DNA from 4 places in the Bacillus sp. MT94 genome. Region 4 is predicted to be linked to each of the others. Evidence: riboswitches for the same ligand, from Rfam matches in the RefSeq annotation. Region 4 holds a riboswitch; each other region holds the start of a gene.

Region 1 (6,071 bases), on a different contig from region 4:
TAGATTGCTCTTCGAAAAGAGCGCCTTAATCCCCTTACCCCTGATTCCTCTGTGCCTCCCTAAACTCCTCCTTCATCTTCTCTAACAACCCTTCTTCTGTAATTAATCGATACGCTGTATTCGCTAATGCTTTTGCCGATGTAATTAATGCTTTATCTCCTAGTTCTGAACGTGCTGCTTCTCTAAATTCATTCGTATGCGCAATTAAGTCATCTGGACCAATTTTAATGTACGGATGAATTGTCGGCACAACTTGGCTGACGTTTCCTGCATCGGTTGAACCAATCCCTACTCTTTCTTTACGATTTACATCTTCACCTAATAGTTCTAGTTCTTCCGCTACGATATCGTTATATGTTTTTGTTACGAGTAATTCATCGATTTCATTTTGGAATTGATGGATTTTTACTTTTGCACCTGTTGCTAACGCTGCTCCCTCAGCAATGTTTCTTACTTTTTCTGTTACTTCCGCGCATCTCTTTCGCGTTGCTGCACGGATGAAGAACCTAGCCGCGGCATAGTCAGGAATAATGTTAGGTGCTTTTCCGCCTTCTGTAATGACGCCATGAATTCTCACGTCTGACGGAAGTTGTTGGCGAAGTGCGTTTATACCGTTATAGAGCTGAATAACCGCATCTAATGCATTAATCCCTTCTTCTGGTGAAGCTGCAGCGTGAGCTGTTTTTCCGTAAAAATGAAAATCAAGTGGATCGACTGCTAGTGAAGGACTCGTTGTCGCTGTTTTTCCGCTCGGATGAATCATAAGCGCCGCATCAATGTCTTTAAATAAACCTGCCTTTACATAACTTGATTTCGCGCTACCATTTGGCCCACCTTCTTCTGCTGGTGTACCAAACACGACAACTTCCCCGCCAATTTCTTCAAGTGTTTCTGATAATGCAATTGCTGCTGCAACGCTAATTGTGCCAATTAAATTGTGACCACACGCATGGCCTAATCCTGGTAAAGCGTCGTACTCCGCTAAAAATGCAATTGCCGGTCCTTGTTTTCCAGAACTTTTTCGCGCAATAAACCCCGTTTCATGTCCAGCTATATTGTGCTGCAACTGAAATCCTGCACTGCCTAGCAATAAACTTAACGTCCTAGATGCGTAAAACTCTTGGTTACCAATCTCTGGATTCGCATGAATATCATGACTTGTTTCTATGTACTTTTCCTTATTTCTTTCGATACTCTCTTCAATTGTTTTTCTTTGTGACGTTACTCCTGTCGCTCCCATTGTTCTTCCTCCTTTTATTTTCACGTAAAAAAGCCTCTTTCTAAAAGATAGAAAGAGGCTTCTGTATATACAGTCAAAATGAGCTTCTTTCTTATCTTTCAAGTTACCTTGCTGGAATTGGCACAGTATTCATAACGAATCCGCTGCCGAGGTATCATAGGGCCAGTCCCTCCACCTCTCGTGATAAGAATTTTCATAAAATTATATTAAATTATTTTTTATTCTAAGTTCATTCCAAGTAAAAGTCAAGGAATTCCTATCCGAATTTACCGAATATCTAAAAATCCTTTTAATACACCAATTGTCTCAGGTGCTTGCAGTCTTGCACATACGTACGGAAATTCCGTACTACCTTCAAATATCATTTGAGATGTAAGCGGTGCGCCTGCCCAGAAGATTTCATCATCAATTACTAAGAATGGGAATGCTTTATTTTGTCTTTGTAACTTTACATTTTTCAGCGGAACTGATCCATCACTATAAACTGTTATTTGTGCATTTGTACGCATTAACGCTTGCCATACTCGTTTATCTACTTGTTTCGTACTTGGCAGTGAAATAATAATTTTTCGTTTTGCGGCTAAAATATCTTTTAATAGCCCTTTCGGCTCTTCAAGATTCATTTCCATAAACCAGCGTAAACGTTTCGAAATTTTCCGTTCCCACAATTGTCTTGATGTCGTGCGATCATACACATCTCCGTGACGTTCTATATGAGCTGTTAATTGTGATAACGCTTGTTTTCTAGAAAGATTTTTACGCATATAATGGCAATCTGATAATTGAATGAACTTCCCTCTCGCCCTTGTCACTGCTACATTGACGAGGCGATGATTTTTATGGTCAAAGAATAACACGCCAGGTCGTTCTTGCGGATAACTGTCAACCGTATCAAAGATCATCATATCTCTTTCAGAACCTTGAAACTTATGAACTGTCGCCGCTAAAACTGGTATGTTTTGATATTTCGTTCTCTGCAACATTTCTCTAATATACGTCGATAAAAAGCGTGACTGCGCCCTGTAAGGTGTCACAACACCAATCGACTGAACACCGTCTAACAATCCGATTAACATCATTTGCATCGCTACTAAACCAGACATAATGTTAAAACGGGAACCAGAAGCAGCATCTTTTAACGAAAAAGCTCCCATTTGGCTCGTATCAAATAAAACACTCGCTTCATTTGCGAACGGCTGCAATTGCGCAAGTTCTTTACGCTCTGAAACAGACGGATGATCGTATACTCTATTTTTATAAATAAACGAATTCGTAAACTTCGATATATCCGCATGCATACGTCTTTGTTCCTGCAATATAAATAGGTTTGGGTGTGCTTCTGATTTATTAACAGACTCAACAATCCCAGCATGGTAAAACATATCTTCCCCAAGCCATTTGCGAACGAGTTCATGGTTCGCCATCGCAATTGGAGGTAACTGTAAAAAGTCACCGCAAACGACGATACGTTTCCCAAGTGAAGCAGCTAATGCGATTTGCGGAACGAACGCCATACTCACTTCATCTACGACAACTAAATCGAATGTACGCTCATAAATAAGTGAATCAATGGCACATTTCGATAAAGTTGCACCAATTACTTTCGCATTTTCAATATATTCTTTTTCTACTTCTTTAATTTTCGCCTTTTGCTTTCGAAGCTCACTTTCAATCTCTTGTATACGCTTCTTATCAGCAGATGTTGCTTTATACGATAAGATTTTTTCACGAAGATCTTGGCGTGTCTCTTCTAAGTAGAGTCTTTCCTCACCCCATGATCCGTTCGTCGTTTCAACTAATTTCGATGCAAGTAACGTTCCATGATTTCGTATATGTTCATGCTGACTATAACCGTAACGAACAATTTCGCCAGGCGTCCATTTCTTTTTCTTTTCAATTTGCTTCGTTACTTCACTCATTAATACGTCTACTGCCGCGTTACTATGAGCTAACACAAGTACCGATTTTCCTTTTTGATAATGAGCCGAAATAATACGTGATAAATTGTAAGACTTCCCTGTTCCAGGTGGTCCCCATACGTACGTTGTCGGATTGTAAAATGCGCGATATGCCAGTTCATTTTTCGGATTTTTCATCTTCTCAATATGTTTCGGACTGCTCGTCCCATCAACGAGACGCTTTATACGATTACGTTTTAGCTTATCTTTACGTGCTTCTTTCAATCGCTCTTGCAGTTGCTCTAAAAGTTGCCACGGTTCACTGTATAAAACCGCTTCTCTTATTTCACCTTGTATATAATCATTTAATTTCAGTTCTATTTCTAATCCATGTACAGATAATACTTCTCCTGTCGCTTCCTCACCATCGAACTCAATTCGAATTGGTGAACCTTCAGGTAAGCTTACTTCCGAAATAAGCTGAAATACATACACTGTATTCTCATAATCTGTATATAAAAAACGACCGTTCATGATAGAAATTTTACTACCACCTATCGTTTTCCAATGTTTAATTTCATATGCTAATGCATAATGCCACTCTTTCATCGTTTCTGATAATGAAGGAGTTTGAGTAGGTGTATTCATCGTATAATCTCCTTCCTTCTCCCCAAACATACTTTCTCACTATACCATACAACACGCTAAAATTTGTAAGGTTTTTATCTTGCTTATTTTCTTAATTTTCAATAATATATTGTATATAATTTTCAGAAAGAAGGAATCTACATGCCAGTTAGAAGAATTGAACACGTAGGACTTATGGTTGCAAACTTAGAAGCATCTATCTCATTTTATGAAGAAGTAGTCGGCTTACAGCTCCTTCAACGTATGGGGCACCCGAATCCAGACTTAAAACTCGCTTTTTTAGGTGTGGAAGAATCGAAAGAAACGCTACTCGAATTAATTGAAGGCTACAATTCTTCCTTGCCAGCAGAAGGAAAAGTACATCACATTTGCTTTAAGGTAGATTCATTAGAAGATGAAATCGAGAGACTAAAGAAACACGCAGTAACCTTTTTACTAGGAGAAGAAATCGAAACATTACCAGATGGAACACGTTACATATTCTTCGCTGGTCCTGATGGGGAGTGGATTGAGTTTTTTGAAACGGAGAGATAATCTGAAGAGACTTTTTACTTCAATAAAGTATAATAAAAGCCGTAGGAGTTTAATGCCTACAACTTTGTAAAAGGATCTTGATTCACTATAAAATATCCTCTATAGGTTTATTCTTAAAATTTACTTTTAACTTGATATTGATGTGACGTAACCTTAAATATGTAGAAATTTAAAAAGCCCCCTAATATTGTTAAAGGGGCTTTACTCATACGAATGATAATTTTTATAAATAATTGCTAAATAGTGAATTTACATAAATGCTTTTAGAAGCTCTTGAACTAATGGGATTGCTCCACCTATAAATTTTAAAACTGCCATTGCGATTTCCATATTATTTCCTCCTCTTTTGTTAGTACTGGGATGTGATTAAACTTTATACACTTATTATAGTAAACGCTTACATTTGTAACAATACATTTCTGTATGCAATATTGCATATTTATACGTTTTGACAATATTTGACCTCTATTAGCCATTCTTTAATGGTACCATAACGAAGTGAGAGTCTTTAAGGGTTCGCCTTAATAGGAGGAAATATGGAAAAAGTTCAAGATATTTACAGTAATATAAAATTTAAGAGTTGGTTTAAACAAGTATTAGCTGTAGGAGGAATATTAGGATTCTGCTACTTGGTGTTATATGGTTTCTGTTTTTTAGTTGATATGTAAATATTATACAGCTACACTAGTGGAGTCTTGCCTACAGAGGTAAGACTCTTTTATTGTACTTGAGATGAACAAACTACATACAATAGTTTTCAGGTTCTTCAGATTTCTCTATATGTTTCCTTGTTCCTCTATGTTCTAGACCCACTATTTCCTATCATTGAAAATAAATAAACTTCCGTTTATATTGAAAATACAATTTTATTGATGAAAAATGTCTTTTTACTAGATACATATTAAAAAGAAAAGTATAAGTTTTATTCCATTTCGGTACAATCTTTTTATCTTTGAAAAGGACTTAAATCTTATTAATAGATTTGAGTCTTTTTGTATACGTCCATTTCTATATAACCATATAAATATAATATATTAAAAATAATTTAAATGCAAGAATACTTGTAGAGGAAGCGCCAGCACTTCGGAAAAATCAAGCTAAGCCAAAAAATACAATAAGCTGTCCATATGGGCAGCTTATTTACATAATTTTCTTTATGGGAAGTACACTTAAGGCCATTTTTAACTTAATAGGAGTCTAATATCTCAAGTTTCTTAGCTAATACCCAGCTATTTAGGCCTAAAGATGCATAAATATTGTAATAAAAATAATTCCCGTTTATCAATGTTTCCTATAATTCTTTAATATCTTCATAGAACATAGGCCAACCTTGCATTAAGATATTATATATATATTCCTTACTACAAATATGGACGGTATTATCCTTGTTGCAGTTTTAATTTTAATCAAGTCTATTGTAATTACACAGATTGAAATATCTATTCAATTTCAAAAATAGTAAAGTAAAGGGAATGTATATGAAAAGATCACTTGTCTTAGAAACAAGTGATCTTTTCATTAGATATACTGCAACTTGCTAACAGCAGGTAATTGTTATCCTATTCATCTGTTCAATAGATATTATAATACATTTTTTAGTTATATAGACGAAATTGTTTCTAATGAAATGAGACCAAAAATATTTCAAAAGGTACCATAAATTATTTAGTGCTTTAAAAATGCAATTTTGAACCTTTCGAAGCACTAAATCAGGTAGATTTTAATAAACTTCAAACTTTGTCTGCATCAGG
Region 2 (6,071 bases), on a different contig from region 4:
CGAAATAGCTTTTCTTGATCTGCAAGTTCTGGACACGCCGGATAACCAAATGACACGCGTATTCCTCTATATTTCGTACGGAAACGTTCTTCCATCGTCAGTTCAGGTGAGTCTGGAATGCCCCAGCGGTCACGAATGAGCATATGTGTTTTTTCAGCAAGTCCTTCTGCTAATTCAAGCGCTAACGATTGAATGGCATGACTACGTAAGTAATCACCTTTCGCCTTCCACTCTTCAGCAATGTCCCGAACTCCTTCCCCAACCGTAACAGATAAGAAAGCAACATAGTCCATCTCATCTCCAATTGGGCGCAAATAATCGCCTAAAGTACGATAGGGAGCCTTTCCTTGTCTAGGGAATGTGAAACGCTCTATAACACGCGTATGATCTTCTGGATCATATATTACAATGTTTTGTCCGTCGCTTTGCGCTGGGAAAAATTGATACACTGCTTTCGGCTTTAACCAAGATTGTCCTTCCTGCAATAATTCATCTATTAAATCATTTAATTCATGGGCTCTCTTATCTCCCTCTTTCAAAAGCTTCTTCACATTTCCTTTTAATCCAAGGTGATGCCCAAGTAGCATTTGTCTATTTAAAAATGGAGCGAGATGAAGAGCCGGAATATCACGTAATACAATTCGTTTTGTTGAATCAGGCACCATAACCTCAGCCTTCGGTAATGGCTCAATTACTGCTGGAATTTCTACTTTCTTCTCCTCTTTTTTTACGATATGAAGATGACGTTCTTTTTTATCCTGTTTCATCTTCTCACGCTCTTCTTCTTTTTGAAGCTTATTAATAATATCGAGCCCCGTCATCGCATCACTCGCATAACAAACGAGCCCTTTATATGATGGTGAAATCCGATTATCTGTAAACTTTCTCGTTAACGCTGCACCACCTACAACAATGGGAACATCAATATTTGCTGCTTTTAAATCTTCAGCAGTCGTTACCATTTGTTGCGCTGATTTTACTAATAAACCTGAAAGGCCTATAATGTCCGGCTTCTTTTCTTGTACTTCTTGAACAATTCGATCCGAACGTACATTAATTCCTAAATTAATAATCTCATATCCGTTATTCGCTAAAATAATTTCAACGAGATTTTTCCCAATATCATGCACATCACCTTTTACAGTTGCTAATAATACTTTCCCTTTTTTTGCACTATCGCTAGATTCCATATGTGGCTCTAAATAACTTACAGCAGCTTTCATACTTTCGGCACTTTGCAATACTTCAGCAACAATAAGTTCATTATTATTAAATAGTCGTCCTACCTCATCCATCCCTGTCATAAGCGGACCGTTAATAATATCAAGAGGTTTTCTTCCTTCTTCAAGTGCAAGACTTAAATCCTCGTGTAATCCTTGTTTCGTACCTTCTACAATATAATTTGCTAGTCGTTCATCTAGCGTTAACGTTTCTTGCACAACGACATCTTTCTTTTTAGCGACTCGGTAAAAGTTTGTAAATTCTTCTAACGTCTCTTTCGTCGTTTCAAACAGTAATGCATCTGCAAGGTGTTTTTCTTCCTCTGGAATCGACGCATAGCGTTCTAATTTTTCCGTATTAACAATCGCGTAATCTAATCCAGCCTTCGTAGCATGATATAAAAAGACGGAATTCAATACTTCACGTCCAGCCGGTGGTAAACCAAATGATATGTTACTTACACCTAAAATCGTTAAACACTCTGGTAACGCTTCTTTAATAAGGCGAATGCCCTCTATAGTCGCTGCCGCTGAACCAATATATTCTTCATCACCTGTCCCTACTGGAAACACAAGTGCATCAAAAATAATATCTGACGGGCGTATCCCATATTTCGTCGTTAATAATTCGTAACTTCTTTTTGCAATTTCTAATTTTCTTTCAGCACTTACTGCCATACCATCTTCATCGATTGTACCAACTACAATTGCAGCACCATACTTACGAAGAAGCGGTGTTACCTTTTCAAAACGCTCTTCTCCATCTTCTAAATTAATAGAGTTGATAACAGCTTTTCCTTGAATATAAGTAAGTGCTCTTGCCATAACATTTTCATCCGTTGAATCAATCATAATCGGTACTTTTAACACTTTCGTAACTTCTGTCAAAAATTTCTCCATATCTTCTATTTCATCACGATCAGGATCTGCCATACAAATATCAATAATATGAGCATTTTTCTTCACTTGCGCTCTTGCCACTTCAGCAGCCTCTTCAAATTTCCCTTCTGCTACTAATCGTTTAAATTTACGTGATCCAATAACATTCGTTCTTTCACCTACAAATAACGGTCTCATAGACTCATCATATTGCAGTGCCTCTAATCCACTAATTCCATGTCCTTCTCTCTCATGATGGTCACGAGGCTTAAGAGATGCTAGTGCTTCTTTCATTGCTTTTATATGTTCTGGTGTCGTGCCACAACAACCACCGATAATATTAACCCATCCTTCTTCAGCAAATTGCTTCACCTTTTTAGCGAGAGAAGATGGAGACTCATGGTAATGTCCATCTTCATCAGGAAGACCTGCATTTGGATAACAAGAAATGTAACACTCCGATAAATCAGATAGTGAACGAATATGGTCCCTCATAAACTCCGGACCAGTCGCACAATTTAACCCAACAGATAATGGTTTCATATGTTCTACTGATAAATAAAAAGCTTCAATTGTTTGCCCAGCCAGAGTCGTTCCCATTGGCTCAATCGTTCCTGAAATCATAATAGGAACCGTTTTTTTCAGTTCTTCAAAAGCAGCTTGAATTCCAATATAAGCTGCTTTCACGTTACGCATATCTTGACTCGTCTCAACGAGTAATACATCAACTTCTCCTTTTAATAATCCTCGTGCCTGCCTTGTATAAGCCTCAATCAATTCTTCAAAAGTCACACCACCAGTAACACTAATTGCTTTCGTTGTTGGTCCCATCGCTCCCGCAACATATACTTCCTTACCGCTTTCTTTAACAGCTTGCTTCGCCAAAAGTGCTGCCTTTTCATTTAGTTCTTCATCTAAATGAGACAGCTCATAATCACTTAGTACAATATTCGTTGCCCCAAATGTATTTGTTTCAATAATATCCGCTCCAGCTTCAATATAAGCTTTATGAATCTTTAAAATAACGTCTGGTCTTGTTTCTACTAAATATTCATTACAGCCCTCGTACTCTTCTCCTCCGAAATCTTCAGCAGTTAAATCCTCTTGCTGAATCATTGTTCCCATTGCACCATCTAATATTAAAATGCTATTTTGTAATTTTTCTTCTATACACTTCATCAATTAATACCTTCTTTCACTTCTTGCTTTTCTCTTACATATTTAACAAGATGTTCTGTAATTTCATATTTTAAAAATGGTGTAATAAGATAAATACCATTAAAATATTTCATCGCTGCGTCGATCAATTCTTGCGAAATGCGAATCCCTTCCTCAATTGCCGCCTCTTTCGTTTCGTCTCCATCCATTCTCTCTCTTATTTCTTCTGGAAGAGTAATACCCGGTACCTCAAAATGAAGAAAATCTGCATTCCGCTTACTTACTAACGGCATAATTCCAATAAAAATAGGTTGTTCCAAATGCTTTGTCGCTTCATACACTTCTTCAATTAACGCGATATCGTAAATTGGCTGAGTTAAAAAATATTCCGCTCCAGCATCTATTTTTCGTTCCATTCGCTTAACCGCTGCTTTTAAGTGCCTCACGTGAGGATTAAATGCGCCGCCTACAGAAAACCTTGTCGCCGGTCCAATTGATTTCCCTAAAATTGAACGTCCATCGTTCATTTCTTTAATCATTTTAATGAGCTCAATAGAGGACAAATCGTATACAGAAGTTGCACCAGGAAAATCACCAACGCGCGCTGGATCACCAGTTAAAGCTAACACTTCTTCCATCCCTAACGCCGATAAACCTAACAAATGAGATTGTAGTCCAATGACGTTATGATCCCTACACGTTAAATGTGTCAATACCGGGATATCATGCTTCGTTAATAACGCACCCATTGCCATATTAGAAATACGAGGCGATGCTAATGAATTATCTGCTAGAGTAATAGCATCTGCTCCCGCTCTTTTTAAAGCTCTTGCTCCTTCAAAAAACCGCTGTGTATCTAACGTTTTCGGTGGATCTAATTCCACTACAACTGTCGTTTGTTTTTTCGCTTTCTCTGCTAGAGTGACGTGAGCCTTCGAACGTTTCTCATGCGTATGAACAACTTTCGGCCTTTGAATGGTGTCTTTTTCTATTACAGGTGTAACATTCGCAACAGCGTGCTTCATACTTTGAATATGTTCTGGAGTCGTACCACAACAACCACCTAATAACCGAATACCTTGCTCAATAAATCTCGGCGTCATCGCCTCAAAATAAGCTGGGCTTCCCTCATATACGTAACGTCCCTCCACATAATTCGGGAGACCTGCATTTGGGTATGCTGATAAATAGCCATTTTGCGGAATCGATATCATTTTGAAAGCCTCCGTCATATGAAGCGGCCCTAGTTGACAATTTAATCCAACAACATTTGCACCGTAATCTATAAGTTGCTTTAATATTTCATTGACATCATTTCCATTTTGAGTCGTACCTGCTTCATGTAACGCTAATTGAGCAACAATTGGAATGTTCGTTTGCTTACGCAATACTTTAACAGCATGAAGTAATTCAAATTCATCGTAAAAAGTTTCTAATAGTAATCCATCAACCTGTTCTTCTAGTAAAGCCCCTGCCTGTTCAAGTAGCATAAACTCCCTTTCCATATCAGTCGTTGTAACGGCTCCGATATGTTTCATACCACCAATTGTTCCTAAAATTGCATTTTTATCTGTCACAGATGCTTTCGCCAGTTTTACTGCCGCTCTATTAATTTCTGTAACTTGATTTTCTAAGCCGTACATACGTAATTTCGCCTCATTTGCTCCATACGTATTCGTTTGAATTACATCTGCTCCAGCAGCTACATATTGTTTATGAATCGATATAATTAAGTCTGGATCAGATACATTCAATTCTTCAAAGCTACTTTGCAAGCCATGTGAATGCAATAACGTCCCAACCGCACCATCACCTATTACAATTCCTTTTGATAATAAATCTAGTAATTTCACGAATCTCCCTCATTTCTATCAATATAAAAACCCCCTCTTCACTTTGAAGAGGGGGACATAATCGTTCCTCCTCTTATTATGCAAAACATTCGTTTTGCAGGTATTAGCACCGTTTCAAACATTTCGTTTGAAGGTTGCCGGGTTTCACAGGGCCTTTCCCTCCACCGCTCTCAATAAGAGTTGTCTTTATTATTTTATTTATGTAGCTAAAAGGAAATGCGTTCCCCTTTTAACAATGTTTGTTAATTTTTTAATAAATTTAGCATGCACAAAAGTAAAAGTCAATGACACTTGCGGAAAAATAAAAATTTTTCAAAATAAAGTTGCAATTCAATTATCTTTTGTTGTAAAGTTAAAAACATAATAAAAATTTCATACGAACATTCTTATCTAGAGAGGTAGAGGGACTGGCCCTGTGACGCCTCAGCAACCATTAACATTTTGTTAATAAGGTGCTAATTCCAGCAAATTGTGAAAGATTTGACAGATGAGAAGAAGACTCTATTCAAACCGAAAGCCTTCTTCTTAGAAGGCTTTTTTTATTTTATATTCACTTAATGTTTCAATTTAAAAAGGAGGAATTTTCACATGTCAACAATCGAAACAAAACTAGCACAAATCGGCAATCGCAGTGAAACTACAACTGGAACGGTTAATCCACCAGTTTATTTCTCAACCGCTTATCGTCATGAAGGAATTGGTAAATCTACTGGCTTTGACTATTCACGAACTGGCAATCCAACTCGAGGTCTTTTAGAACAGGCAATCGCAGACTTAGAATATGGCGAACAAGGTTATGCCTGTAGTTCAGGGATGGCGGCTGTTCTCCTCGTCCTTTCTCTATTCCGCTCTGGAGACGAACTTATTGTATCTGAAGATTTATACGGTGGAACGTATCGATTATTTTCTGAACATGAAAAAAAGTGGAATGTTCGATGTAGATACGTAAATACACAGTCTA
Region 3 (6,071 bases), on a different contig from region 4:
ATTTTGCTAATAAACATAATATATTAGTTGTTCACGATTTCGCTTACGGTGCTATCGGATTTGATGGTCAAAAACCTGTTAGTTTCTTGCAAGCAGATGGTTCGAAAGATATAGGAATTGAAATTTACACGTTATCAAAAACTTTCAATATGGCTGGCTGGCGTATTGCTTTTGCAGTTGGAAATGAAAGTGTCATCGAAACCATTAACCTATTGCAAGATCATATGTATGTTAGTATTTTTGGTGCAATTCAAGATGCTGCTCGCGAAGCACTATTAAGTTCACAGTCTTGTGTAGTAAATCTTGTAAATAGTTACGAATCTCGGAGAAACGCTCTTATTTCAGCTTGTCACTCAATTGGTTGGAATGTAGACATTCCAACCGGATCATTCTTTGCATGGCTTCCTGTACCAGAAGGTTATACATCCGAGCAATTTTCTGATATTTTACTAGAAAAAGCACACGTTGCAGTTGCTCCTGGTGTTGGATTTGGTGAACATGGCGAAGGGTATGTCCGTGTTGGTCTCTTGCATACAGAAGATAGATTACGAGAAGCCATTAATCGAATTGATAAATTAAATTTTTTCAAAAAGTAATTGACAACATGAAAAATATCTGACAAAATTCAGTTATCTTAAAAATTTAAACATTTCTAAATACTTCTTATCAAGAGCAGGTGGAGGGACGAGCCCGACGAAACCCGGCAACCGATCTACAATCGTAGACACGGTGCTAATTCTCGCAGCATTATGCTGACAGATAAGGAGCTGGTTGTAAAAAAACCTCTCCTTAGCTGAGAGGTTTTTTTATTTAACTAGGAGGTTATAACAATGAGCGGAATTATAGCGACGTATTTAATCCATGATGATTCACATAACTTAGAAAAAAAGGCTGAGCAAATTGCACTTGGTTTAACAATTGGCTCTTGGACTCATTTGCCACAATTACTGCAAGAACAATTAAAGCAACATAAAGGCAACGTCATTCATATTGAGGAATTAGCTGAACATGAACATACGAATTCGTATTTACGTAAAAAAGTAAAACGCGGAATTATTAAAATCGAATATCCGTTATTAAACTTCAGTCCAGATTTACCAGCAATTTTAACGACTACATTTGGAAAGCTATCCCTTGATGGCGAAGTAAAATTAATTGACTTAACTTTTTCAGAAGAATTGAAAGAACATTTTCCTGGTCCAAAATTCGGGATAGATGGGATTCGAAACCTTTTACAAGTGCATGATCGTCCCCTTTTAATGAGTATTTTTAAAGGAATGATTGGACGAAATATTGGGTATTTAAAAACGCAATTACGTGATCAAGCAAGTGGTGGTGTAGATATAGTAAAAGATGATGAAATATTATTTGAAAATGCATTAACACCACTTACGAAACGCATTGTATCTGGAAAAGAAGTTTTACAATCCGTATATGAAACATACGGACATAAAACGTTATATGCCGTAAATTTAACAGGACGAACTTTTGATTTAAAAGAAAATGCGAAACGTGCAGTGCAAGCTGGAGCTGATATTCTATTATTTAACGTATTTGCTTACGGACTAGATGTACTGCAATCACTTGCAGAAGATGATGAAATCCCAGTTCCTATTATGGCACACCCTGCTGTAAGTGGTGCTTATTCAGCATCTAAGTTATATGGAATTTCATCTCCATTATTACTCGGAAAGCTACTACGCTATGCTGGGGCTGACTTTTCATTATTCCCATCTCCATACGGAAGTGTTGCGCTAGAAAAAGAGGAAGCTCTTGCTATCTCAAAATATTTAACTGAAGACGATGCATTTTTCAAGAAGAGCTTTTCTGTTCCATCTGCTGGTATTCACCCTGGTTTCGTTCCCTTTATTGTACGAGATTTCGGTAAAGATGTTGTTATTAATGCTGGCGGCGGGATACATGGACATCCAAATGGAGCGCAAGGCGGTGGTAAAGCTTTCCGTACTGCAATTGATGCTACTTTGCAAAATAAACCACTCCATGAAGTAGATGACATAAATTTGCATAGTGCACTACAAATATGGGGAAATCCCTCTCATGAGGTGAAATTATGAGTATTCAAGTATTTTGTGATTTCGATGGCACGATTACAAATAATGATAACATTATGTCCATTATGGAAAAATTCGCACCACCAGAAGCTGAAGAAGTAAAGAATAGAATTTTATCACAAGAGCTATCTATTCAAGAAGGTGTTTCTCAATTATTTCGATTAATACCTACTCATCTGCACGATGAAATTATTCAATTTTTAATAGAAACTGCTGAAATTCGTAATGGTTTTCATGAATTTATACAATTTGTAAATGAAAATAACATTTCTTTTTACGTTATATCAGGTGGAATGGATTTCTTCGTCTATCCACTCTTACAAGGACTCATTCCAAAAGAGCAAATTTACTGTAATGAAACAGATTTTTCAAATGAATACATTACGGTGAATTGGCCTCATCCTTGTGATCATCATTGTCAAAATCATTGCGGATTATGTAAATCATCACTCATCCGTAAATTGAGTGATACGAATGACTTCCATATTGTGATTGGAGATTCAATTACTGATTTACAAGCTGCGAAACAAGCAGATAAAGTATTTGCTCGTGACTTCCTTATTACAAAGTGTGAAGAGAATTATATTGCTTATACACCGTTTGAAACATTCCATGATATTCAAAATGAATTAAAACATTTGTTGGAGGTGAAATCATGAAACAACTTTTTCGTCAATGGTATGACTTAAGCGAGATAAAAAAAGAATTAACAACTCGAAATTGGTTCCCAGCAACAAGTGGTAATATTTCTATAAAAGTTAGTCATGAGCCACTTACTTTTCTCATTACAGCAAGCGGTAAAGATAAAACAAAAACCACTCCAGATGATTTTCTATTAGTAGATCATGTAGGAGTTCCCGTTTTAGAGACTGAATTACGCCCTTCAGCAGAAACAATATTGCATACACATATTTATAACAATACGAATGCCGGGTGCGTACTTCATGTTCATACAACTGATAATAATGTCATCACAAATTTATATAGTGATGCAGTTACCCTTCAAAATCAAGAAATTATTAAAGCTCTCGATATTTGGGAAGAAGGGGCAACAATTCACATTCCTATTATCGAAAACCATGCCCATATCCCAACGCTTGGAGAAAACTTCCGAAAGCATATACAAGGTGATTCGGGAGCGGTATTAATCCGTAACCACGGTATTACCGTATGGGGCCGAGATAGCTTTGATGCAAAGAAGAGATTAGAAGCTTATGAGTTTTTATTCCAATTTCATATAAAACTATTATCAATTCAAGGAGGCGTTTCTAATGGCGCAAATTCGTATTCATGAAGTAAATACTCGTATTGAAAATGAAGTGGAAGTATCTAAATTTCTACAAGAGGAATGCGTTTTATATGAGAAATGGAATATTTCTAAACTTCCTACTCATTTAAATGAAAATTATTCTTTAACAGATGAAAACAAAGCTGAAATATTAGCTGTTTTTTCAAAAGAAATCGCTGATGTTTCAGCACGTCGAGGTTATAAAGCACATGATGTAATTTCACTTTCAAATAGCACACCTAACCTTGACGAATTATTAATTAATTTCCAAAAAGAACATCATCATACAGACGACGAAGTCCGCTTTATCGTCAGTGGTCATGGCATTTTCGCTATTGAAGGCAAAGATGGGAAATTCTTTGATGTTGAACTTGAGCCAGGCGATCTAATATCTGTTCCAGAAAATGCAAGACATTATTTTACCTTGCAAGATGATCGTCAAGTTGTAGCTATTCGTATTTTTGTGACAACTGAAGGCTGGGTTCCAATCTATTAAGGTAGTTAGTTGAATAAAAGGACTTGGATCCCCTTTTCCAAACTTTTATTCACTCTACATATATACATCCTCCTATGGAACAGGCTTATTTCACTTTTGAAATAAGCCTGATTTTTTATTTACTCAAAAGTACCATTTCATCACAAATTTAACGCCTTGATTTTTCAAGTGTATTTTTTGAACATTTATTGAACATTTATTGAACATTTATTGAAATTTTTCTGAAAATTCTGTTTTGCATGTGATATACTACAATTAACTAAGAAGGAAAATAATATCGCAAACAGAGGGGGATAATCATGAGCTTACTTATCGCACTTATACTTGGAGTTACATGTGGGGCATTTCCTGTTATTTTAGGAGCTATTATGGAAGAGTTAGAAATTGGTGTTTTAGGATTTGTCGCATCTTGTGTAAGCGCTTTATTATTTGGTTTATTCGGCGCTATTCCTGTTTCAATTCTGTGTGCTTTTTATATAATACGCCATGCTCGTACAAAACAATTTGGTCCTAATCACATCGCACAAATTATCCCATTCCCAGTTGAACGATGTCGCCGAGCTTCTAACTTATAATGACTAAATAAATAAAAGTCCTCAAATGAGGACTTTTATTTATTTTCTTCTAGAAATTGAAACAATTCTTGTAGATGTAGGGCATCTTCACCATAGCTAACAGATACATGAAATATACCGTCAATCTCAGCTTGCATATAAAGATCCACTCCATCACGATCATATTTCAATGCCAAATAAAACTCCATTTCTTCTAACATCTTTTTAGAGGTTCGAATTACATAATGCCCCTTCTCATCTCTTCCATATTCAAAGTCTGGTTCAAAATCATATTTTTGTTTAAAAGCTTCTTTTTGTTTTTCATTAATTTGCATACAAGTAGCTCGCTGTACAGTATCAATCATCTCATCAAACTTTTGAAGGTCCACCTCGTTTACCCCCTTATATATTTTTTATATAATACTTGTGTTCCACTATTTTCTTCGCCATCCTTAATTAACTCTTCATACAATTCTTTCGCCAAACTTAAGCCTGGGACTGGTAATTGTAATTTTTCTGCTTCCTCTAAAGCAATCTTCATATCTTTCATAAAATGCTTTACATAAAATCCTGGCTCAAAGTCTCCTTTTAACATTCGAGGAGCTAAATTACTTAATGACCAACTACCTGCTGCCCCTGTTGAAATACTCTCTAACACTTTATCTGGATTCAATCCAGCCTTCTTCGCGTAAGCAACAGCCTCACATACTCCAATCATATTGGAAGCAATCGCAATTTGATTGCACATTTTTGTATGTTGTCCACTCCCAGCTGGTCCTTGTAATTGAATGTTTGTTCCTAACTTTTCAAGTAAAGGTAAGCATCTATCATATATTTCTTTCTCTCCACCTACCATAATTGCGAGTTTTGCTTCTTTCGCACCAACATCTCCTCCTGAGACAGGTGCATCTAATGTATATATATTTTTGCTTTTTGCAACTTCATTAATACGTTTTGCTAAAGTAGGTGTAGATGTCGTAAAGTCAATTGCTATCGTACCTTCTTTTGCATGTTCTATAATTCCTTCTATACCAAAATACACTTCTTCTACATCATGTGGATATCCAACCATTGTCATTACAATATCAACTTGCTTCACTAACTCTTTTGGCGTATCACACCATTGTGCACCATCTTGCACTAAAGAATCTGTTTTTGCTTTCGTTCTATTATATACATATACTTTATGACCATCTTGCATTAAGTGATAAACCATACTTTTTCCCATTACGCCAATACCAATGAAACCTATTGATAAAGTTTTATGTTCCATTTTCTCATCCCCTTTGTTCTAATAAATCATTTACCATCTTTCGGAACTCTTTATTAAAGTCATCATCCATACTATTTTTTACATTTGAAAATAACATAACAAAAATTCCTTTTTCTTTATTAAAATTATTGAAAGTGTTCCAACCAGATAATACACCATGATTATGAAAATAATCTGGATATATATAAAAACTAAATGCATATTTCCGTTCTGCTGAAGGCGAAAACATTGCTTGTATACTTTGTTCAGAAAGAAGTTTTCCATTTATAATTGCTTCGTCTAACTTCTTCATATCTCCAACTGTCGTATACATCTCACCACAACCATATAGCCAATCCATGCCTAACTTCTGCGCTGGTACAAGCTCTTGATTTTTTTTCACATAACC
Region 4 (6,071 bases):
CAGATGCTTCAGAAGAAGATAGTAAGTAATACGTTGCTAGAGCGTATTTAGAGTGTGGAAGAGATACTTCCTCCCAAGTTGCGCCCATACCTTCTAATACTTTTAAAGCAGCTAGTACTGACTCACGAGCTTCTTCGCCAACACCTTCGCCTAAGTATTCTTTCGGTACAGCAATGCGTAAACCTTTAACATCGCCTGTTAAACCAGCTAAATAGTTTCCAACTTCAACGTTTGCAGAAGTTGCATCCATGCGGTCAATACCTGAAATAGCTTGTAATAAGTATGCATTGTCTTCTACTGTACGTGTAATCGGTCCGATTTGGTCTAGTGAAGATGCGAATGCTACTAATCCGTAACGAGATACGCGTCCGTAAGTTGGTTTTAAACCTACAACACCGCAATATGCAGCTGGCTGACGGATAGAACCACCCGTATCAGAACCTAGAGAGAATAGTACTTCTCCTGCTGCTACAGCTGCTGCAGAACCACCACTAGATCCGCCTGGAACGTAATCTAAGTTCCATGGGTTTTTCGTAGCGTAGAATCCTGAGTTTTCATTTGAAGAACCCATTGCGAACTCGTCCATGTTTAATTTACCGATTGTAATTGTGTCAGCAGCTTTTAGCTTTTGCACAACTGTCGCATCATAAATTGGATCGAAGTTTGCTAACATTTTGCTCGCACAAGTTGTACGAAGACCGTTAGTTACAATGTTATCTTTTACACCAATTGGCATACCGAATAATAAACCATTATCTTCAGCGCCGATTTTTGCATCTAATTCTTTCGCTTTTGCGCGTGCATTTTCTTCATCTAATGTAAGAAAAGCTTTTACGTTATCTTCAACATCCGCAATACGTTTGTAAGATTCTTCTACTAAATCCGTAACGGAAATTTCTTTGTTGTTTAACTTCTTATGTAACTCTGATACTGAATGATCAAATAATGACATCGAAATTCCCCTCCTCTATTCTAATACTGCTGGAACACGGATTTGATTATCTTTGTGATCCGGTGCATTTTTTAATACTTCTTCGACTGGTAAACCTTTTTCTGGTACATCTTCACGCATAACATTTTTCATAGTTAATACATGAGTTGTTGGTTTTACATCTGTTGTATCTAATTCATTTAACTGTTCTGCAAATGTAACAATTGCATCTAGTTGTTTTTGAAATTTTTCTGCTTCTTGATCAGTAATTGCAAGACGTGCTAAATGTGCTACGTGCTTTACATTCTCAACGGAAATTCTTGACACGGCTAGGCCACCTCCATAATATATCGTTCAATCTACAATACTATTGATGATACCAAATTTTCAGTACTTCAAGCAAGTCAACACAGAGTACTTACGCCATTTTTACATAAAAAAAGAAAGGCAAATGCCTTTCTTTACAATTTACTCTTTATCTAACGGTTTATTTTTCGGAAATCTCTCGTTATCTTCTTCATTATCACGAATTGTTTTTTGTAATACAAAACAAGACATCGTTAAAAATAATGTTCCAATTAAATAGTATCCTTTTACACTAAGCGTTTCATCTAACGTATAAATCCCAATTAGCATACCTGAAAGCGCACAAACAAATGAAGTCCATGCTAAAAACGTGAACGCTTGCGTATTACGTCTTCTCATCGTTCTCCCCCTCGTTAGCTGTATACCCATTATAGATAAGTATATTTACCATGATGGATTTTTATGTAAATTCTAGTTTTATATTTATAAATCTATCATAAAAGAATACTATTTTAAAGAAAGTTTTCTGCCTAATCTGAAAAAACAATCTAAACAATTGTTTTTTCAGATTACCTTACTGTTCGCTAGCTACTTTCATTCATAAAAAAAGACCAGGAAAACTCCTGGTCCATTACTCTACTTAACAAACATTGGATTCTACGTTATACAAAATTGGAAGGTACAGAATTAGGGTTCGTTTGTTAAGTTTATATGTTGAACGAACTAACAGCGGAGGGGTTCCTTCTGTTAGTCCATTAAACTCAATCATTATTTTACGATTTTTTCAAGCTCCTCAAGTGAAAGATCAACTGAAATTGAACCATCATTTGTTTCTTTCTTAATTGCATCTGTTACTTCTTTTGAATGGTATAGTTCAATTACTTTTTTCAGTGTTGGATCATCTTTATCTTTCGTACGAGCTGCGAAAATATTAATATAAGGCTTCGCATTTTCATTCTTTGGATCTTCTAAGAAAATAGGATCCTTCGCTGGATCTAATCCAGCTTGACCAGCAACACCGTTATTAATAACTGATGCCGCTACATCTTTTAACACACGAGGTGTTTGCTGTGCGATAACCGGCGTGATTTTTAACTTCTTCGGATTTTCAGCAATGCCGCTTGGATCTCCAAATAAGCCAAAATCTTTTTTAAGCTTTAATACTCCAGCTGCATCAAGAAGTTTTAATGCACGTGCTTGGTTCGTTGGATCGTTTGGAATTGCAATTTCTGAACCATCTGGAATTTCATTTGCCTTCTTATATTTTTCAGAGTATAAACCCATTGGCGCAATTTGTGTTGTACCAACAGCTGTAATATCTAACTTATGCTCTTTTTTAAATTGCTCTAAGAAAGCAATATGCTGAAATGAGTTTAATTCAATATCTCCATCAGCTAAAGCTTTATTTGGAGTTGTATAATCAGAGAACTCCACCAGTTTAATCTTAATCCCTTCTTTTTCAGCTTTTTTCTTCAAAATTTCCCAAGCGTCTCCATCCGTTCCAGTTACACCGACGCGAACTACTTTTTCTTTCGCTCCTGCACCCGTGTCTCCACTTGAGCAGCCACTTAATGCTGAGACTCCTACAATCGCTGATAATGCAAATGCTAAAATTTTCTTCATTTTCTTTTCCTCTCTTCCTTTTTATGATCTACGTAACAAGACTTTCGCAAAGTAGTTTCCTAAATTTTGAGCTATCTGTACGAGAATAATAAGTAAAACAACCGTTACAAACATAACTGATGTATCAAAACGTTGATAACCATATGTCATTGCCAAGTCACCAAGACCGCCACCACCGACAAGCCCAGCAACTGCAGAAAATTCAATTAAACCAACTGTCATAAATGTGACACCTAAGATTAATGGTGCTAACGCTTCTGGTACAAGGATTTCAAAAACAATTCTAATTGGCGAGGCGCCCATTGCTTGCGCTGCTTCAATTACTCCTTTCGGAACGGAAACAAGATTTGTTTCAACCATTCTAGCAATACCAATTGATGCGACTAACGTCATCGGGAAAATTGCTGCTGCTGTTCCAATCGTCGTTCCAATAACGCTTCTCGTTAGTGGACTTAAAGCTACTAAAAAGATAATGAATGGTACCGGACGAATTGTATTAATTATGATGTTAAGAATAGAAAAGACCCATTTATTTTCTAAAAAGTTTCCTTTTCTCGTTACATATAAAAGTAAACCTAGAGGTATACCCAGAATTGTAGCGAATATAAGGGTTACAATTACCATTAAGAGGGTATCCCCCGTCGCATCTAGTATGCGCGGCCAAAATATACTCCAATCAACTCGCATGAGCTTCTACCTCCTTCAGCTGCACTTGCAGTCTTAGATGTTGTAATGCTTTTTGAATTTCCCTCTGCTCACCTTGCAATTCTACAAGCAGATTTCCAAATAGCACATTTTGAAGTTCAATAATATTTCCGTACAGTACATTTACATCGACGTTATAGTTTTTTGCGATATATGATAGTACCGGCTGTCCTGTCTCCTCACCAGTAAATGTTAGACGATAAATTTGACCACCATTTTGAATTTTCGCTAGAACACTTTCTGGTAAATGATCATTAATAACAGAACGTACAAAGTTTTGAGTCGTCTTTGTTTTTGGTTGCGTGAAAACATCGAACAGTTTTCCTTCTTCAATAACTTTTCCCTTCTCCATTACAGCTACACGGTGACAAATTTCTTTCACAACATGCATTTCATGTGTAATAAGAAGGATTGTTAAATTGTATTCTCGATTTACTTTCTTTAATAAGTTTAGAATTTCTGTCGTCGTTTCTGGATCTAAGGCTGATGTTGCCTCATCACATATAAGAATATCTGGCGATGTCGCAAGTGCTCTAGCAATACCAACACGTTGTTTTTGTCCCCCTGATAGCTGTTCTGGATAATAGTTTGCTTTATCTTCTAACCCTACAAACTTCAGCAGTTCATTCACTCGTTCCTTTATCTCGTTCTTTGGCAATTTCGCTAACTTTAATGGATAAGCAATATTCCCAAACACTGTTCTTGAATTAAATAAATTAAAGCTTTGAAAAATCATTCCGATTCTTTGTCTTAGTTTGCGTAATTCTTTCGTCGATAATGATGTAATATCTTTATCATCTATTGCAATCGTTCCTGACGTTGGTCTCTCTAACATATTTACTAAGCGTAATAATGTACTCTTTCCAGCGCCACTAAAACCGATAATGCCAAAAATTTCGCCTTTCTCAACTGATAATGTTACATCCTCCACCGCATGAACAGATTGCCCAGCTGATTCATACACTTTACTTACATTGTTAAAAGAAATCATTTTTCCCCTCCTATATGCTGTAAAAACTTGAAGTAGAGCTTTCGAGGTAAAATAAAAAGTGCTCTCCTTCTTATCAACCATAAAGATAAGAAGGAGAGCACTTATATGTACTCGTTCACATCTTCTCATCTTCCAAGCCTTTATATGGCTTGCTGGAGTTAGCACGGTATTAAAAAACCCGTTGCTGAGGTATCGTAGGGCCAGTCCCTCCACCTCTCTGGATAAGAATGTATCGATTTAATTGTCATTTAATTAATTCTCATTATAGAACTCAGAATAATAAGAGTCAATACATTTTTTAGAAAAATATTAATTATTCCTTTATTAAAATTTTCAGATGAAAATTCATGAGAAAATAGTAACTTTCAAGGTTATTTAAAATTCTTCTTCCTCATATTTTTAAACAGGAGAATCCTCTCTACAAATTGAATAAATTTATTTGAATATGAAACTCGGAGGCAGATAAATATATGAAAACAGCTCTTTTACTCGTCGATATTCAAAACGATTATTTTCCAAATGGAAAGATGGAATTGCGTAATCCAGTAGAAGCAAGCGAATATGCTAATCAGTTATTACAACACTTTAGAACAAACAGCGAACCTATTTTTCATATCCAGCACGTAGCTATAAAAGATGACGCTACTTTTTTCCTACCTAATACAGAAGGTGTACATATTCACGAAAGCGTACGTCCGCTTAGAGAAGAAACCGTTATAGTCAAACATTATCCAAATAGCTTCCGAGAAACTAATCTTCTAGAGCAATTACAGCGTTTAGACATTGAACATGTCGTCGTATGCGGGATGATGACTCATATGTGTATTGATGCTACAGTAAGGGCTGCATTCGATTTTGGCTTTCAATGTACCGTTATACATGATGCTTGTGCTACAAAAGACCTTTCTTTTAAGAACGCTACTATACCAGCTGTTTATATTCATAATACAATTTTAGCAAGTTTGAATAATATATATGCGGAAATACTTAGCAAAAAAGAGTTTGTCCAAAGAAAAAAATCCTTTTGAAAATTCAAAAGGATTTTTTTCGACTATATTATATTTACCATCTATTCATGCCCTATTTTGAGGAATTCATATTCTACTTATAAAAACCTCACTAATTATTTACATTGATACATTATCATTTTTAATATCTTTTGATTGAGTCCAATTTCCCCATAAAAATTGAATATTACATGTACGAGAAGCTTCCTTAAAACTCATTCCTGTTAATGGATAACATGTGATTTTTATACTTGCAAAAATTATAATTGCTATCATTGTTATAACTGTAATTATTATGAAAGCAACTAATAACATCCAAATTGATTGCGCTGGCCAAATATTCAATCTATTCCCAATATATACAACTACTAAATTATGCATTAAATACACACCAAATGAAAAAGCAGATAAAATTTGTATCCACTTAAACATAAACGGATTCATTGAGTAATTTCTAAAATACTCTTTTACTAATAAGAAGATTGAACCTGAAAGCATTACTTCGAAT

What was found. Region 4 has a riboswitch for S-adenosylmethionine ahead of AC1Q51_RS24425 (methionine ABC transporter ATP-binding protein). Riboswitches for the same ligand answer to the same signal wherever they lie in the genome.
Region 1: linked by a shared signal. The riboswitch ahead of AC1Q51_RS19885 (M20 family metallopeptidase) and the one ahead of AC1Q51_RS24425 (methionine ABC transporter ATP-binding protein) in region 4 are both predicted to bind S-adenosylmethionine.
Region 2: linked by a shared signal. The riboswitch ahead of AC1Q51_RS08560 (bifunctional homocysteine S-methyltransferase/methylenetetrahydrofolate reductase) and the one ahead of AC1Q51_RS24425 (methionine ABC transporter ATP-binding protein) in region 4 are both predicted to bind S-adenosylmethionine.
Region 3: linked by a shared signal. The riboswitch ahead of mtnW (2,3-diketo-5-methylthiopentyl-1-phosphate enolase) and the one ahead of AC1Q51_RS24425 (methionine ABC transporter ATP-binding protein) in region 4 are both predicted to bind S-adenosylmethionine.

What each region holds. Positions count from the first base shown of each region.
Region 1 covers NZ_JBXAEZ010000005.1:344,653-350,723, forward strand. The annotation lists gene AC1Q51_RS19885 (M20 family metallopeptidase) at 35-1,240, opposite strand; SAM riboswitch class I at 1,329-1,430, opposite strand; gene AC1Q51_RS19890 (AAA domain-containing protein) at 1,507-3,816, opposite strand; gene AC1Q51_RS19895 (VOC family protein) at 3,928-4,320, shown strand; partial or broken gene AC1Q51_RS19900 (hypothetical protein) at 4,570-4,757, opposite strand; gene AC1Q51_RS19905 (hypothetical protein) at 4,857-4,988, shown strand.
Region 2 covers NZ_JBXAEZ010000002.1:542,553-548,623, forward strand. The annotation lists gene metH (methionine synthase) at 1-3,278, opposite strand, end outside; gene AC1Q51_RS08560 (bifunctional homocysteine S-methyltransferase/methylenetetrahydrofolate reductase) at 3,278-5,110, opposite strand; SAM riboswitch class I at 5,181-5,290, opposite strand; SAM riboswitch class I at 5,494-5,604, shown strand; gene metI (cystathionine gamma-synthase/O-acetylhomoserine thiolyase) at 5,699-6,071, shown strand, end outside.
Region 3 covers NZ_JBXAEZ010000002.1:354,606-360,676, forward strand. The annotation lists gene AC1Q51_RS07440 (pyridoxal phosphate-dependent aminotransferase) at 1-596, shown strand, start outside; SAM riboswitch class I at 661-766, shown strand; gene mtnW (2,3-diketo-5-methylthiopentyl-1-phosphate enolase) at 831-2,075, shown strand; gene mtnX (2-hydroxy-3-keto-5-methylthiopentenyl-1-phosphate phosphatase) at 2,072-2,731, shown strand; gene AC1Q51_RS07455 (methylthioribulose 1-phosphate dehydratase) at 2,728-3,366, shown strand; gene AC1Q51_RS07460 (1,2-dihydroxy-3-keto-5-methylthiopentene dioxygenase) at 3,344-3,856, shown strand; gene AC1Q51_RS07465 (hypothetical protein) at 4,156-4,431, shown strand; gene AC1Q51_RS07470 (DUF3909 family protein) at 4,467-4,799, opposite strand; gene AC1Q51_RS07475 (NAD(P)-dependent oxidoreductase) at 4,805-5,683, opposite strand; gene AC1Q51_RS07480 (serine hydrolase) at 5,688-6,071, opposite strand, start outside.
Region 4 covers NZ_JBXAEZ010000008.1:186,147-192,217, forward strand. The annotation lists gene gatA (Asp-tRNA(Asn)/Glu-tRNA(Gln) amidotransferase subunit GatA) at 1-952, opposite strand, end outside; gene gatC (Asp-tRNA(Asn)/Glu-tRNA(Gln) amidotransferase subunit GatC) at 968-1,258, opposite strand; gene AC1Q51_RS24410 (YiaA/YiaB family inner membrane protein) at 1,400-1,636, opposite strand; gene AC1Q51_RS24415 (MetQ/NlpA family ABC transporter substrate-binding protein) at 2,006-2,860, opposite strand; gene AC1Q51_RS24420 (methionine ABC transporter permease) at 2,882-3,547, opposite strand; gene AC1Q51_RS24425 (methionine ABC transporter ATP-binding protein) at 3,537-4,556, opposite strand; SAM riboswitch class I at 4,679-4,784, opposite strand; gene AC1Q51_RS24430 (cysteine hydrolase family protein) at 5,027-5,584, shown strand; gene AC1Q51_RS24435 (acyltransferase) at 5,684-6,071, opposite strand, start outside.